DNA from 3 places in the Streptomyces sp. NPDC048171 genome. Region 1 is predicted to be linked to each of the others. Evidence: riboswitches for the same ligand, from Rfam matches in the RefSeq annotation. Region 1 holds a riboswitch; each other region holds the start of a gene.
What was found. A riboswitch is a leader RNA that binds a small molecule or an ion and turns the genes downstream of it on or off. The one in region 1 is predicted to bind cobalamin.
Positions count from the first base shown of each region.

Region 2: it holds a riboswitch for cobalamin, as region 1 does, so the genes downstream of both, ACGF3J_RS30975 ((2Fe-2S) ferredoxin domain-containing protein) here and metE (5-methyltetrahydropteroyltriglutamate--homocysteine S-methyltransferase) in region 1, are expected to answer to the same signal.
Region 3: it holds a riboswitch for cobalamin, as region 1 does, so the genes downstream of both, ACGF3J_RS32065 (hypothetical protein) here and metE (5-methyltetrahydropteroyltriglutamate--homocysteine S-methyltransferase) in region 1, are expected to answer to the same signal.

Region 1 is NZ_JBIDAU010000007.1:74,836-79,155, reverse strand. It holds gene metE (5-methyltetrahydropteroyltriglutamate--homocysteine S-methyltransferase) at 1-2,206, opposite strand, end outside; cobalamin riboswitch at 2,376-2,597, opposite strand; gene ACGF3J_RS20380 (hypothetical protein) at 2,671-3,105, opposite strand; gene ACGF3J_RS20375 (GNAT family N-acetyltransferase) at 3,277-4,206, shown strand.
Region 2 is NZ_JBIDAU010000012.1:134,985-140,173, reverse strand. It holds gene ACGF3J_RS30985 (SpoIIE family protein phosphatase) at 1-1,445, shown strand, start outside; gene ACGF3J_RS30980 ((2Fe-2S)-binding protein) at 1,455-2,144, opposite strand; gene ACGF3J_RS30975 ((2Fe-2S) ferredoxin domain-containing protein) at 2,169-2,564, opposite strand; cobalamin riboswitch at 2,627-2,750, opposite strand; cobalamin riboswitch at 2,875-3,055, shown strand; gene ACGF3J_RS30970 (ABC transporter substrate-binding protein) at 3,093-4,118, shown strand; gene ACGF3J_RS30965 (iron ABC transporter permease) at 4,115-5,189, shown strand, end outside.
Region 3 is NZ_JBIDAU010000013.1:37,941-43,129, forward strand. It holds gene ACGF3J_RS32050 (MFS transporter) at 1-277, opposite strand, end outside; gene ACGF3J_RS32055 (ATP-grasp domain-containing protein) at 270-1,511, opposite strand; gene ACGF3J_RS32060 (cysteine synthase family protein) at 1,508-2,530, opposite strand; gene ACGF3J_RS32065 (hypothetical protein) at 2,527-3,450, opposite strand; cobalamin riboswitch at 3,593-3,757, opposite strand; partial or broken gene ACGF3J_RS32070 (IS5/IS1182 family transposase) at 4,014-4,202, opposite strand; gene ACGF3J_RS32075 (hypothetical protein) at 4,247-4,723, shown strand; gene ACGF3J_RS32080 (hypothetical protein) at 4,932-5,189, shown strand, end outside.

The sequences.
Region 1 (4,320 bases):
AGAGCCGCTCGGCCGGGATGGCCTTCAGGCCCGTACGCAGGAGGTCGGCGGCCTCGTCGGCGCTCGGGACACGCGGGGAGTGGATGTCGTAGACGCCCGGTCCGGCCTCGCGAGGGTAGCCGTGGGCGGCCAGTTCCCGGGCGACCTGCATGTGGCTGCGGGCTGCCTCCAGACTGATGACGTCGGCGTCGAGGTCGTCGATGGCCTGGACGATGTCGCCGAACTCCGCGTAGCACATGTGGGTGTGGATCTGGGTGTCCGGACGCACCCCGCTCGTGCTGAGCCGGAACGCCTCGGTCGCCCACGCCAGATAGGTGGCGTGGTCGGCGGCCCTCAGGGGCAGCGTCTCGCGCAGTGCGGGCTCGTCCACCTGGATGACCGAGGTGCCGGCGGCCTGCAGGTCGTTCACCTCGTCGCGCAGGGCGAGGGCGACCTGCCGGGCGGTGTCGCCGAGGGGCTGGTCGTCGCGGACGAAGGACCAGGCGAGCATGGTGACCGGCCCGGTGAGCATGCCCTTGACCGGGCGGTCGCTCAGGGACTGGGCGTAGTTCGTCCAGCGCACCGTCATCGGCTGCGGGCGGGAGATGTCACCGGCCAGGACCGGCGGACGGACGTAGCGGGTGCCGTACGACTGGACCCAGCCGTGCTGGGTGGCGAGGTAGCCGGTCAGCTGCTCGGCGAAGTACTGGACCATGTCGTTGCGCTCGGGCTCGCCGTGCACCAGGACGTCGATTCCGGTCTTCTCCTGGAAGGAGATGACCTCCTGGATCTCCGACCTGATGCGCTCCTCGTAACCGGCCTCGTCCAGGCGCCCGGCGCGCAGGTCGGCGCGTGCGGTGCGCAGCTCGGTGGTCTGCGGGAACGAGCCGATGGTGGTGGTCGGCAGCAGGGGCAGCCGGAGGTGGGCGCGCTGGGCCGCGGCCCGTTCGGCGTACGGCTGGGAACGGCGGGTGTCGGCGCTGGTCACGGCCTCCGCACGGGAGCGGACGGCAGGGTCGCGGGTGATGGGTGAGGTGGCCCGGGAGGCGAGGTCGGCGCGGTTGGCGGCGAGTTCGCCGGTGATGCCGTCGGTGCCCTGGGCGAGGCCCTTGGCGAGCGTGGCGATCTCGGAGGTCTTCTGCCGGGCGAACGCGAGCCAGCGCAGGATCTGCGGGTCGATGTCCCGCTCGAGGGCCGCGTCCAGCGGGACGTGCAGCAGGGAGCAGGAGGCGGAGACGTCTACACGGTCGGCGAGCCCGAGCAGGGTGCCGAGTGTGGTCAGGGACTTCTGCAGATCGTTGATCCAGATGTTGCGGCCGTTGACCACACCGGCGACCAGGCGCTTGCCGGGCAGTCCACCGACGGCGGCGAGCGCGTCGAGGTTGGCGGCGGCGGCCTCGGTGAAGTCCAGCGCCAGCCCGTCCACCGGTGCCTTGGCCAGCATCGGCAGGGCGTCGCCGAGCCGGTCGAAGTACGAGGCGACCAGCAGCTTCGGACGGTCGGACAGGGCGCCGAGATCACGGAAGGCGCGCTCCGCGGCATTCAGCTCGGCCGGGGTGCGGTCCTGGACCAGGGCGGGTTCGTCGAGCTGGACCCATTCGGCGCCGGCCGCACGCAGGTCGGCGAGGACCTCGGCGTACACGGGAAGCAGCCGGTCCAGGAGCGTGAGCGGCTCGAAGTCCGCGGGCACGCCGGGAGCGGGCTTGGCGAGCAGCAGGTACGTGACGGGGCCGACCAGGACCGGACGGGCGGTGAGGCCCTCGGCGAGGGCTTCCTTCAGCTCGGCGACCTGCTTGGTGGAGTCGGCCGTGAAGACGGTGCCGGGACCGAGTTCGGGGACGAGGTAGTGGTAGTTCGTGTCGAACCACTTGGTCATCTCCAGCGGCGCCACGTCCTGGGTGCCGCGGGCCATCGCGAAGTAGCCGTCCGTCGCGTCGGCGACGACGGCGGCGCGGTGCCGTTCCGGAATCGCGCCGACCATGACGGTGGTGTCGAGGACGTGGTCGTAGTACGAGAAATCACCGGTGGGCACCTCGTGGATGCCGGCGTCGGTGAGCTGCCGCCGGTTGTCGCGCCGGAGTTCGGCGGCGGTGGCGTGGAGGGCGTCGGCGGTGACGCGGCCCTTCCAGTAGCCCTCGACGGCCTTCTTCAGTTCACGGTTCTGACCCTGGCGGGGGTAGCCGTACACGGTGGCCCGTGCTGCCGCGGCTGCGGACTTCGCTGTCACGGAGATCTCCTTCGCGAGATGAGTCCCTGAGATCCCGGGGACGGGACGAGAGCGCGAAGGTGTGGCTGACAGCCGGACGGTGACGACCCCGCGCGGCAAAGGCACGGCCGTTCCGTCTGGTGCACGCCGACCCGCCCTCGAGGTCACCGGGATGTCCGCGCGCGGAACGGTCCGCACGCGGGCAGTTGGCAGGTCTTCGGACTCGCGGGCACGCCCTCCGTCCGGAGGACACCTACTGGCCGTCGCTTCCCGGGCCCGGTACGTCGGACCCAGTGCGTATGACGGCGGTCGTTCCCGCTCACCGCTGCGGGGCAGTCCCGGATTCCCACCGGGTTCCCTCTTACGACACCCCGCCTGGCGGACGGGGCGAACCAGCTGCACCGTTCACCCTACCGGGGACCACCCCGGAATCGGCCGGACGCGTCCGGCATGCGGACGGTGCGACGGGACACACCGCCGGCGGACTACTGCTGGGCCCAGTCGCTGCGGTCCCGCTCGGGCGCGACGGCGTGCCGCGGGCAGGCCGTGTCGTGGGCCGAGCCCAGCGAGGTCCACCACACCTCGCAGCAGTCGGCGCTCACGGGGACGCGGGCTGCGGCGGGGCGGGTGCACTCCGGGCCGTGCACGGCGCCGTCGGAGTGCCGCCAGAAGGCGCAGCACGGGGCGAGACCGACCGGCTGCCGATGAGGCGGACGGGCCAGGAGTTCGGCCCGGCGTGCCAGAACGGTCCTGCGCCGGTGCTCGGCCCCCTCCCGGGCCGCGCACCAGGCCATGACCCCCGCGGCGTAGAGCCCGGGCAGGGCGAGCCAGGGGTGGTGGCTGCCCCCGTACCAGGCGGCGGCGAGCAGGAGAACGGCGGCGGCACGGCACCCGCGTGCGGTGCGCAGGCTCGGTGTCACAGGAGACTCCCGTGGGTCGGCGACGGAGAAGGCCCTCAGGACACCCGTATGCCCGCGGTTCGCGGACCTACGTCCACCCGTCGCGCCCCATCCGCGTCCGGACGGTCCTCAGCGGCGTGCAGGGCGGAAATTCCGTTGCGGGCGCCCGCCGGCGCCCTCGATTCTGCTCTCATGTCCACCGCCGAACTGCGGCCGGCCACCCTTGCCGACGCGCCCGCCATCACCCAGCTCCTCAACGAGATCGACCGGATCGAGATCGGCCGCCCCGAGACCGACCAGCACACCGTCGAGGCCGACCTGAAGCATCCCGAGACGGATCTGAGCCGGGACTCGTGGCTCGCCTTCGACGGCGGCCTGCTGGTGGCGTACGGGCTGTTGTGGGACGAGTCCGGCGGCGAGCGCGTGGACATCGACCACTACGTGCTCCCCGGCCACCAGGACACCGGCCTGCGGCTGCTGGCCGCCATGGAGGACCGCGCCCCTGCCAAGGCACGGGCCAACGGGGCCGCTCGGGCCGTCGTCCACCTGCATCTCAACGCCCGGCCCACGACCGACACCGCGCTCCTCGCGGAGCGGGGCTGGCGGGTCGTCCGGTCCCACCACGTCCTGCGCCGGGCGGTGGACCCCGCGGCCGACCTGCCGCCGCGTGCCCCGGCCGGGGTGAGCGTGCGCGCCTGCGCGACGGAGGCGGACCGGGTCCGGGTGCACGAGCTGTACCAGCAGGCGTTCGCCGGGCACTTCGACTTCCAGCCGCGCCCCTACCGGCTCTGGCTCAGCGACATCGACGCCGAGGGGCTCGACTGGTCCCTGGTGTGGATCGCCGCCACCGACGACCTGGGGGACGCCGGTTTCCTGCTGGCCCGGGACGACCGCGAGGCCATGGGCTGGATCCGCGCCCTCGGCGTGCTGGGCGAGGCACGGGGGAGGGGCCTGGGCGGATTCCTCCTGCGGCACGCCTTCGCGCACTTCGCCGCGCGGGGCCGGGACACGGTGGGCCTCGGGGTCGACACGGCCAACGCCACCGGCGCACCGCGCCTCTACGGCCGCAACGGCATGACCGTCCACTTCGCGGTCGACACCTGGGAGGCCGTCATCGGCTGACGCCCGGTACGGCACCGGCCGCCGGCCGGTGCCGTCGGCCGAGCACGTCAGAGCACCATCGCGACCGTCACCGCGCCGAGCAGCGCCCCGTTGCTGCACGAGATCGCGGCGCGG
Region 2 (5,189 bases), on a different contig from region 1:
CGGTCGGCGAGGCGATGACCATTCGCCCCGGTACTCCCGCGACGACGGGCCTCGCCTCCGGACACGCCGTGCTCGTCGCGGACCTGAGCGCGGAGGCCGGCTGGCAGCTGCAGGATCCCGACCGCGCGCCCAGGGTCCTGGCCTACGGCATCCACTCCCTGGTCTCCGTTCCCCTGCGCGCCCGGGGCATCGCGCTCGGCGTGGCCAACTTCTGGCGCGGTGCGGGCTCCGAACCGTTCACCCGGGAGGACCTGTCCATCACCGAGGAACTGGCGTCGCGGGCCGCGGTCGCCATCGACAACGCGAGGCGCTACCACCGCGAGCACACCGTCGCGGTGGCTCTGCAGCGCAGCCTGCTGCCGCACGGACTGCCGGTGCAGAACGCCCTCGACGTCGCCTACCGCTATCTGCCGGCGCAGGCGGGCGTGGGCGGCGACTGGTTCGACGTGATCCCGCTGTCAGGCGCTCGGGTCGCCCTCGTGGTGGGCGACGTGGCCGGTCACGGTCTGCACGCCGCGGCCACCATGGGACGGCTGCGGACCGCCGTGCAGAACTTCGCCGGTCTCGACATGGCTCCCGACGAACTCCTCGGCCACCTCGACGAACTGGTGACCGGCCTCGACCGGGACCGCACCGAGACGAGCAGCGGTTCGGACATCGTCGGTGCGACCTGTCTCTACGCCGTGTACGACCCGGTCTCGGGTGACTGCACCATGGCCCGCGCCGGGCACCCGCCGCCGGCCGTCGTCCGCCCGGACGGCGGCGTGGACTTCCCCGAGCTGCCACCCGGCCCTCCGCTGGGCCTCGGCGGCCTGCCCTTCACCCCGGCCGAGTTCCGGCTTCCCGAGGGCAGCCGGCTCGTCCTGTTCACCAACGGACTGGTGACGGGCCGGGGCCGGGACATCGAGGCGGGCCTCGAGCTGCTCCGCAGGCGGCTCACCAGCGCGGACCGGACGCCGGACGAGACCTGTGCCGTGCTGCTGGACGCGCTGCTCCCCGACCGGCCCGACGACGACATCGTCCTCCTGGTGGCCCGGACCCGGGCCTTCCCCGCCGACCGGGTCGCCGAGTGGCACGTGCCGCGCGACCCCGCGGCCGTCGCCGGCGTCCGGGCCGACGCAACGCGCCGGCTCACCGAGTGGGGGCTCGAGGAGACGGCGTTCACCACCGAGCTGATCCTCAGCGAGCTGGTCACCAACGCCATCCGGCACGCTGCCGAACCGGTGCGCGTCCGGCTGCTGCTCGACCGCAGTCTGATCTGCGAGGTCTCCGACGGCAGCAGCACGGCACCCCACCTGCGCATGGCAGCCACCACCGACGAGGGAGGCCGCGGCCTGTTCCTCGTCGCCCAGTGCGCCCGGCGCTGGGGCACCCGGTACCACGCGCAGGGCAAGGTCATCTGGACCGAGCAGTCCCTGAACGCCCTTGACCCGGACGGCCTCTGACCGCCCCCCTCAGTCCGCCAGGCAGCAGTCGCCGCACTTCGAGCCGTTCGGCGCGCGGTAGTAGAGACAGCAACTGCGGCGCCGGAACGTGAGATCCGGTCCGGTGATCTCTCCGGTGCCCACGAGCCGTCCGGTGTTCAGCAGCTCGGTGGTGAGGCCGGTGAGCGGCTCGCGGAGTGCGGGGTGCGCCGCCAGCAGGGCGCGGGCCGCCTCGACGAGCGCCGAGGCGGCGTTGCCGTCCAGCAGTCGTGGGGCGACCTTGACGCGGAGCCCTTCGGCCAGCGCTTCCAGGTGGGCCGTCACCTGCCGGTACAGCGCGAGGGCGGGAGACGGCCGTGCCGTCCCGCCGCGCAGGCCGGCGGGGTGGGGCATGCGCAGGGCCGGGCCGTCGTCGGCCCGCTCCAGCCGGCTCAGGTCGAGGACGATGCCGTGCAGGAGTGCGCAGGCCAGGGCGGGCGACCAGAGGCGTGCCGCGTGACCCAGGTGGGCGATGGACACGCCGATCCGCGCTTCGGGCGCGCGGTGGCGGTGCGCGACGGCCTCGGCGAGGTCGGTGAAACCCCGCGCGTAGGAGTGGCCGACCGGATGCCAGCCCGCATCCGCACCCCCGACGCGCAGGACGAAGAAGCCCCCGAGGGCGGCCACGTCGTGCAGGGCGGCGGTGACGTCGGCGGGCGGCGCCTGAACCTTTCCGGACACCGGTATCTCCTCGTGAGCGCCGAGTCAGGCGGACGGGCCCCGTCGCGGGGGCGTGATGGCGTACAGGTCGAGGATGTCGGGCCGCGGTGCGACGCCGGGACCGCCGGCGCGGACCCAGTCGGCGATGTCCTCGGTGGCGTCGGGGTCGTTGACCAGTCCGAGCCAGACCGGACGGGCGCCGGCGGCGCGGCCCGCCGCGGAGGGCTGGACGACGATCACGTTGGCCTGTTCGCACACGTCGAGGCAGTCCGACACCCGCACGGGCACCCGGGCCCGCAGCCGCGCCGTCTGCGCCGCGTGGTCGACGCCGATGATCTTCGGGGTGCCGCAGCAGCAGTCCCGGCAGACGACGACGCGTGAGGGCGTCGGGTCCGTAGGTGCGCCGGGCGTCGCTTCGTTCGGGCCGGCGTGGGCGGGCATACGGCATCGTCCCTCTCCCCGGGGAGATCCGCCCCGGTGGTCCGTCGAGGAGGCGACCGCGTGAGTCTCCTGGCTCTCGGGTCGTCGCTCGCCCCACCCCTTCCCACCCGTGCGGGCAGTGGTCGTGTGGGGGCTCGCTCGCCGATCACAGTGGCGGGACCGCGCCGGATTCGCACCGGCTTCCTCGGGCCGCCGTCGCCCAATTGCTCCGGGCATCCTCGCATCCCGGCCCCGCGGCTGTCAGCGGGGCCCCTCGCCGTGCACGGGCACCGCGTGCCCGCTGAGCACCCGCGCTTTGCGCCCGGTCCAAAGGAACGTAATATCGCCAGGTCATAGCCGCGACGGGAGACAGGAAGCCGGTGCGAATCCGGCACGGTCCCGCCACTGTGACCGGGCATCACGCCCTCGACCTGCCCCCGCGCCCACCGGGCGGGCAGCCGGGGGCCGTCGGCCCGGGAGTCAGGACACTGGCCTGTCGCGGGCCCGATCCGAGGAGCGCGGACTCCCCAGGAGGCTTACGTGTCAGCCCTGTTCTCCCCTGCCCGACGCCGCCGGAGCCTGCGCGCCACGGCCGCGGCGCTCGCCCTGTCGGCGGCCCTGGTGACCGCCGGGTGCGGCTCGTCCGGCGGCGCCGACGACTCCGGCCAGGACGGATCCGCATCGGCGTCGTCCCCCGCGGGATTCCCCGTCACCGTCGACAACTGCGGTGTGAGGACGACGTACGACAAGCCGCCGTCCCGGGTGGTCACCATCCATCAGCACCCCGCGGAGCTGATGCTCGCGCTCGGTCTGAAGGACCGCATGGTCGGCACCGCCTTCCCCGACTCGGCCGTCCTGCCGGAGTTGCGGAAGGACTACGAGGCGATACCCGAACTCGCCGAGCGGGAACCGTCGTTCGAGAAGATCCTGGACACCGAGCCCGACCTCGTCTACGGCGGCTACGGCAGTGCCTTCGCCGAGAACGAGGGCCGCTCCCGCAAGGCGTTCGCCGACGCGGGCATCGACACCTACCTCAACCGCGAGTACTGCGGCGAGAAGCGGGTGACGATGAAGGACACCTACGCCGAGATCCGTACGGTGGCGAGCGTCTTCGGCGTCCCCGACCGGGCCGACAAGCTGATCGCCGACCTGCAGAGCCGTGTCGCCAGGGCGTCCGCCGCCGTGAAGGGCGAGCCGGAGGTGCCGGTCTTCGTCTACGACAGCGGCGACAAGAGCGCCTTCACCGCGGGCGGCAAGGGCCTGGGCACCGACCTGATCCGGCTGGCCGGCGGCAAGAACGTCTTCGGCGACCTCGACGAGGTGTTCGGCGACGTCTCCTGGGAACAGGTCGTCGAGCGCAGGCCCGAGGTCATCGCGATCTACGACTACGCCGGAGCCGGCAGCGTCGAGCAGAAGAAGAAGTTCCTGCTCTCCCAGCCGGCCCTCGCCGACGTCCCCGCCGTCAAGAACAAGCGGTTCGTCGTCCTGCCGCTGACCGCGACCCTGGTCGGCATCCGGTCGGCGTACGCGGTCGGGGACCTCGCCCGCGGACTGCACCCCGAGAGCTTCCGGTGACGGGCACCGCCACCAAGGCGGTAGCCGAACCGGACCCGACGGCCGCCCGGTCGCGCCGGGCGGGGCGTACGACGATGGCGGGGACGTCGCTCGCGCTGGCGGCCCTGCTGGTGGCCTCCGTGACGGCCGGACTGGCCATCGGCTCGGTCCAGGTGCCGCCCGGCCAGGTCTGGGGAATCGTGACGCACGCCCTGGGCGCCGACTTCACCCACCCCGACTGGTCCCGCGCGCGGGAGACCATCGTCCTCGACGTACGGGCCCCGCGCGTCCTGCTGGGAGCGGTGACCGGTGCGGGTCTCGCGGTGGTCGGCACCGCCCTTCAGGCGCTGGTCCGCAACCCGCTCGCCGAGCCGTACCTGCTCGGCGTCTCCTCCGGCGCCTCCCTCGGCGCGGTCTCGGTCATCGTCTTCGGCGTCGGCTTCCTCGGTCCCCTGTCGCTGTCCGCCGCCGCGTTCGCCGGCGCCCTCGGCGCACTGGCGATCGTGTACGCCACCGCCCGCACCGGCGGGCGCATCACCTCGACGCGCCTGGTCCTGTCCGGGGTGGCGATCGCGGCGATGCTCACGGCCGTCCTCGACCTGCTGCTGCTCACCACCGACCGCGGCAACGAGGCCCGGGCGGTGCTCGCCTGGACCCTGGGCGGTCTCGGCGGCGTCAACTGGCAGACCTTGTGGCTGCCGGGGCTGGCGGTGCTGCTGGGCATCGGCGTGCTCCTGGTGCAGGCCCGCAACCTCAACCTGCTGCTGGCCGGTGAGGAGGCGGCGACGACGATGGGCCTGGACGTCGCCCGCTTCAGGGCCCGCATGTTCGTGCTGCTGTCCCTGGTCACCGGCGTACTCGTCGCGGCGTCCGGCCCGATCGGCTTCGTCGGCCTGATCCTCCCGCACGTGGTACGCCTGTTCGTCGGCGGCGACCACCGCAGGGTGCTGCCCACGGCTGCGCTCGCCGGAGCGGTCTTCCTGATCTGGGCCGACATCGCCGCACGCACCGTCGCCGCGCCCATGGAGATCCCGGTCGGCGTGCTCACCGCGCTGTGCGGCGGGCCGTTCTTCCTGTGGCTGATGCGCCGGG
Region 3 (5,189 bases), on a different contig from region 1:
GTGCCCACACCATCGTGCGGCGCAGCCCGATCCGGTCCGAGAGGGCTCCGCCGACGATGCCGCCGGAGAACTGTACGAGCGACGCCGCGGCCAGGACGAGGCCGACCGTGCCCAGCCCCATCCCGAGCCGCTCGTGGAGGAACACTGACATGAACGGCAGGACCATGAAGCTGCCGAGCGGAATGAGGAACGAGCTGAGCAAGAGGAACCGCAGCGGACCGGTGAGCGGGAACAGCGAGGCGCGCGGGCCGGGTCCCCGGGCGGTGCGCTCACCCACCGGGCGCGTCCCGGCCGGCCGGGACGGTGCGTACCCGCAGGGCGTTGGCGGCGGCCACGGCGCGGTGGGTGGCGAGTTCGGCGGTCTCCGCCTCCGCGTACACGATGCCCGCGTATCCCCGGCTGTCGCCCAGGTGCTCGATGAGGTCGCCGGCCTGCTTGGTCGGGTACCAGGCGGGATCCCCCGGCATGCCGGTGAGCCGGTCCAGCCCGGCGACACCGGTGAACACGCCGGGAACGGCCGGGTAGCCGAGGACGAAGGCGACGGCCGGACCGCCGGGAAGGTCCACGTCCATGAGACCGGGGCGGCGGCCGAGCGCTGCCTCGACCATCGCCTCGTACACGTTCACGCCGAGGCTCCGGCACAGGCCTTCTCCGACCAGCGCGCCTCCGATCCTGGGGTTGACCTCCACCACTTCCGGGCCGTCGGCGGTCAGCACGAACTCCACGTGTGCGAAGCGGTCGGTGTAGCCGATGGCTTCGAGGACCCGGTCGAGCCAACGCTCCAGAGACGCCGCCTGCGGCGCGGGAAAGGCGACCGGGAAGGCGGTGATCTCCTCCCGGAAGTGCGGCTCCGGCGACATCAGCCGGCTGGACACCCCCAGCAGCCGGGTCCGGCCCGCCCAGGTGAGCGTCTCGGCGCTGTACACGGGGCCGCTGAAATAGGGCTCCGCGAACAGGCGTCCCTTCAGCTCCCGCCCGGACGCCTGCGCCAGCGCCGCGTCGAGTTCGCCCTCGTCGCGCACCAGCCACACGTTCTGGCTCCCGGTGCCCGCGGTGTCCTTGAGGACGAGCGGCAGCCCCGCCTCCTTGAGCAGCAGCCCGCGAGCCTCGCGGTCCGGGTCGGCGCTCTCGACGGCCCTCGCCCGGGTGAGACCCGCATCGTGCAGCCTGTTGCGTACGGCGGCCTTGTCCCGGGTCAGCCGCAGTACGGCGGGGTCGAGACCGGGCAGAGCGAGGCGTTCGGCGAGAGCGGCGCCGCTCAGGGTCCAGGTGTCGGTCGAACTGATCAGACCGCCCAGCCGAGGGGTGCGGTGGAGCAGAGCGGCGACCCGCTCCACGTCGAAGGTGTCGGTCACGACGACTTCGAGGGCGCCGGCGGGCAGCCGGTCCAGTTCGTAGGCGTAGTAGGCGGGATCCCGGGTGAGGAGCACCAGGCGCTCACCGAGCCGGTCGGCGGCGCGGACCAGATGGCCGAGGCCGAAGGTCAGTGACTCCAGGCAGGCCACGGTCATGCGGCACGCTCCTTCCGGTCGGCCGGGCAGCCGGTGCGCTGCCACGTCATCCTCGACCAGGGCATGGCCATCTCCTCCGGACTGCGGACCTCGACGGGTTTCAGCGCAGCCGGTTCCAGAGCCTCGGAGTGCCTGGCGAAGACGCGCTCCACGTACCGGTGTCCGGTGTCGGCCCCGATCACCAGGTGCAGCCGGTCGGGATGACGGCGGCTCTCGTACGTCGCCGTGAGGTAGCCGGCACCGGTGGACAGCCCGGCGAACACCGCGTGCTCGCGCAGCAGGGCGACGGCACCGGACATGGCGTGGGTGAAGTCCAGCCAGTGCACGGTGTCGTAGAGATGGTGCCGGACGTTGTCGAAGGCGATGGACGAGCCGATGCCGGCGATGATCGCCTCGGGATCGTGATGGTCCTGGCTGCCGAAGGTGACGCTCCCGAAGGGCTGGACACCGACCAGACGCACCGAGGGGTTCGAGCCGCGCAGGCGCTCGACGATGCCGCCGGTCGAGGCTCCGGAGCCCACACCGCCGACCACGGTCAGCGGCGTGTCCGGGAACTCCGCCGCGATCCGGTCGGCGACCTCCTGGTAGCCGAGGTAGTGGACGTCGTCGTGGTACTGACGCATCCAGTGGTGACCTGGACGCTCGGCGAGGATCTCGCGCACCCGTCGCACCCTCAGTTCCTGGTCGAGCTTGAGGTTCCGCGACGGTCTGACCTGTTCCACGGTGCTGCCGAGGACCTCCAGTTGGGCGAGGGTGGTGGCGTCGACGGTGGTGGACGCGACGATGTGGCACCGCATGCCGTACCGGTGGCAGGCCAGGGCGAGGGCGTAGGCGTAGATGCCGCTGGAGCTGTCGATCAGGGTCTGCCCCGGGCGGACGGTGCCCCGCTCCAGCAGATGGCGGACGGCGGCCAGAGCCGAGTAGATCTTCATCGACTCGAACCGCAGCAGGACCAGCCCGTCGCTGAGCCGTACTAGGTCCGGGGCTTTCAGGGCGTCGGCGATGTGGGGGTGGATCACCCGTAGCCTCCTTGGGCGAAGGTGCACTGGTGGCCGATCGAGCGGAAGAACGCGGAGAGGTCGGACTTGACCTGGGCGCCTGGGCGCGAGGCGAAGAGATAGCCGGCCAGGCAGCCGGTGTGGGCGACGAAGACGCCGTCGGCGCCGAACCGCTCACGATGGGCTTGCAGGCTGCCGAAGGTGGCCTTGGGCAGCACCTCCTGGGACAACGCGGCGCTGACCGTCGCGGCACGGGCGACGGCGGCCGGGTCACCCGAGTCGAAGCCCTTCACCAGATCGGTCAGACACCGCTGGTACTCCTCGCCGCGGCGCCGGTAGTGGTCCAGTAGCAGAGGAGTGACGGCGGCGGTGTCCACCGTGCCGGGTTCCGTGACGTAGGCGGTGTGGAAGCCGACATCGGGTCCCAGCCGCCGCACCACCCGGTGCCGGCCGCTGAGGTACAGGGCGAACTCGTCGAGGAAGACGCTGTCGGAGCGCTCGATCCGCGCCAGGACGCCGCGGATCACCTCCGTGTCGTACGGCAGGGAGAAGACGCGGAACAGGCAGCGCAGGGTCGCCACGATGTCCGCCGTCGAACTGGCCATACCCACGCCCACCGGCAGTTCGGAGTGGGTGTGCCAGTCACCGGGGGGCAGAGTGAGGCCGTAGTGGTCCAGGAAGAGCCGGGCCGCTTCCGCCGACTTCTTCCCGAGCGGCGGTGCGTGCGGCGGGGGACCGGCCGCCGTCCGCGGAGTGAAATAGACCCACGAGTGGCGGTCCACGGGAAAGGACACCACCGCGATCCCGGGATCGGCGCCGACTCGCGACGGCCCTTGGTACAGCTCACCCAGAGTGCCCTGGCAGACACCGGACACCGTGCCGCCGTCCACGTCCGGCTCCCGGGGTCGGTACGGCAGACGCGAACCGGCTGGGTCCCGCACACCATCCTCCTCCGCACCGGGCCTTGAACGCCGACGGGGAAGGAGGCGCGGCCACCCGTACGACGCACGACGTACGACCGCCCATACCGCCGACCCAGTCCACGAGGTCACGTGCACAGCCCGCGCGGGACGCGGGCGCAGTGGCAGGTCTTCGGACTCGCGGGCACGTCCACCGGAAGGGCGGACACCTACCGGCCGTCTCTTCCCCGGCCCTGACGGGCCCAGTGACATCGACGGCTTCCGTTCCCACTCACCGCTGCGGGACAGCCCCGGATTCGCACCGGGTTCCCTCTTGCGTCGCGCCACCGGGCGCCCGAACGGGCGGGAGGCGCGAACCGACTGCGTTCATCAGCGTAGGGGCGCTCCTACGCCTGCGACAGTGCGGCTTCGACGGTTGTCTTGAATGTGGAGGGCGGGACGAAAAGTGTCCCCCTGTGCGGCTGTGGTGGCGGCTGTGGCCGGATAACGACTCCGGGGAGCGCTGCCCCAACAGCCAGACCCGTTGCCCCACGACACATGCACACCGCCGCCGTGGTGGCCCGTGCCCGGGAGTTCCTGCACGGGGTGAGGTTTGTGCGCCAGTACGCGACAACCAGCAGAATCCGTTCCTCCAGCGGCAGGCTCCTGCTCCTCGGCCGGCCCTTCGTACGGGATCCCCGCCTTCGCCCCACAGCGGTGATCAGCTTGCCGAACTGACGTGAGCTCAGCCCGGTGAACGTGGCTGTCCAGGGCGGCTGGGGCACCGTGATCACACAAACCGCAGCAAGATCGTCCCAGGGGGCGACCGCATGGCACGATGACCGCCATGTCAGGTCAGGTCTGGGTTTCACTCATATCGCTCGGCGGCGTCGCCCTCGGCGGCTCGCTGTCCTACCTCGTCCAGCACAGAACCCAACTCTCGGCGGAACGCGCTGAACAGCAACGGCAGAGGACCGCCCTGTCGGAGGCCCGGCGCGGGGAACGGCTGGCACTGCTGGAGCGGTTCATCGAGGTGGGGGCCGAAGCCGAACGCTTCGCCTTCAGCAGGCCCTCCGAGTGGGCGGACACCGACGACTGGTTCCTCGCGACCCAGGACGTCATGAACAGGCTCTGGGTCACGGAGCGTCTCATCCGCATCCAGTTCCCCCTACCCGTGCACGACGCGGCACGCGCGCACTTCCTCGACCTCAACCGGACGGTGTGGGAGGGCCTGCCCGACGGTGAAAGCGTGCGTGACTACTTGGAGGACAACCGGCTGGCATTTCTGGACGCGGCCCGCGCGGTCATGGGGTAGCACACCGCCGATGTCGGAGATCGTTTACGGGATGTCCCTCAACCGAGGCAGGTGTGGCGGCTGCATGACGAGCAGCTTGTGCCGTCGCTCAACCGAGGTGTCGAGATGGGTGGATGTGGGCCCCCGAATACACGTTCAGGTCGGAATCGCTTTGCCCGCTCTAGCCGTTTACACGCTGGCAGGCGTAGATTTCGGTACCAGTCGTGACGTGATTCTGGACGGGGGCAACGTTGAATCGGTCAAGGGCTTTCTACTGGTGCTCGTGGGCAACTATGTGGCCATTGTTGCCATCGTGGCCACGTTGTGCATTGTCTTCGCTCTGCTGATCCGACACCTATTCAAGCCCGGGGTCAAGCGGGCGACCATATCGATCAAGGGTGTCGACGTCGAGGCGCGAGGGCAGCACATTACCGCTCGGCAAATCATCGAAGAGCACCCCGATGGGATGCGACGGGCGGAGTGGTCC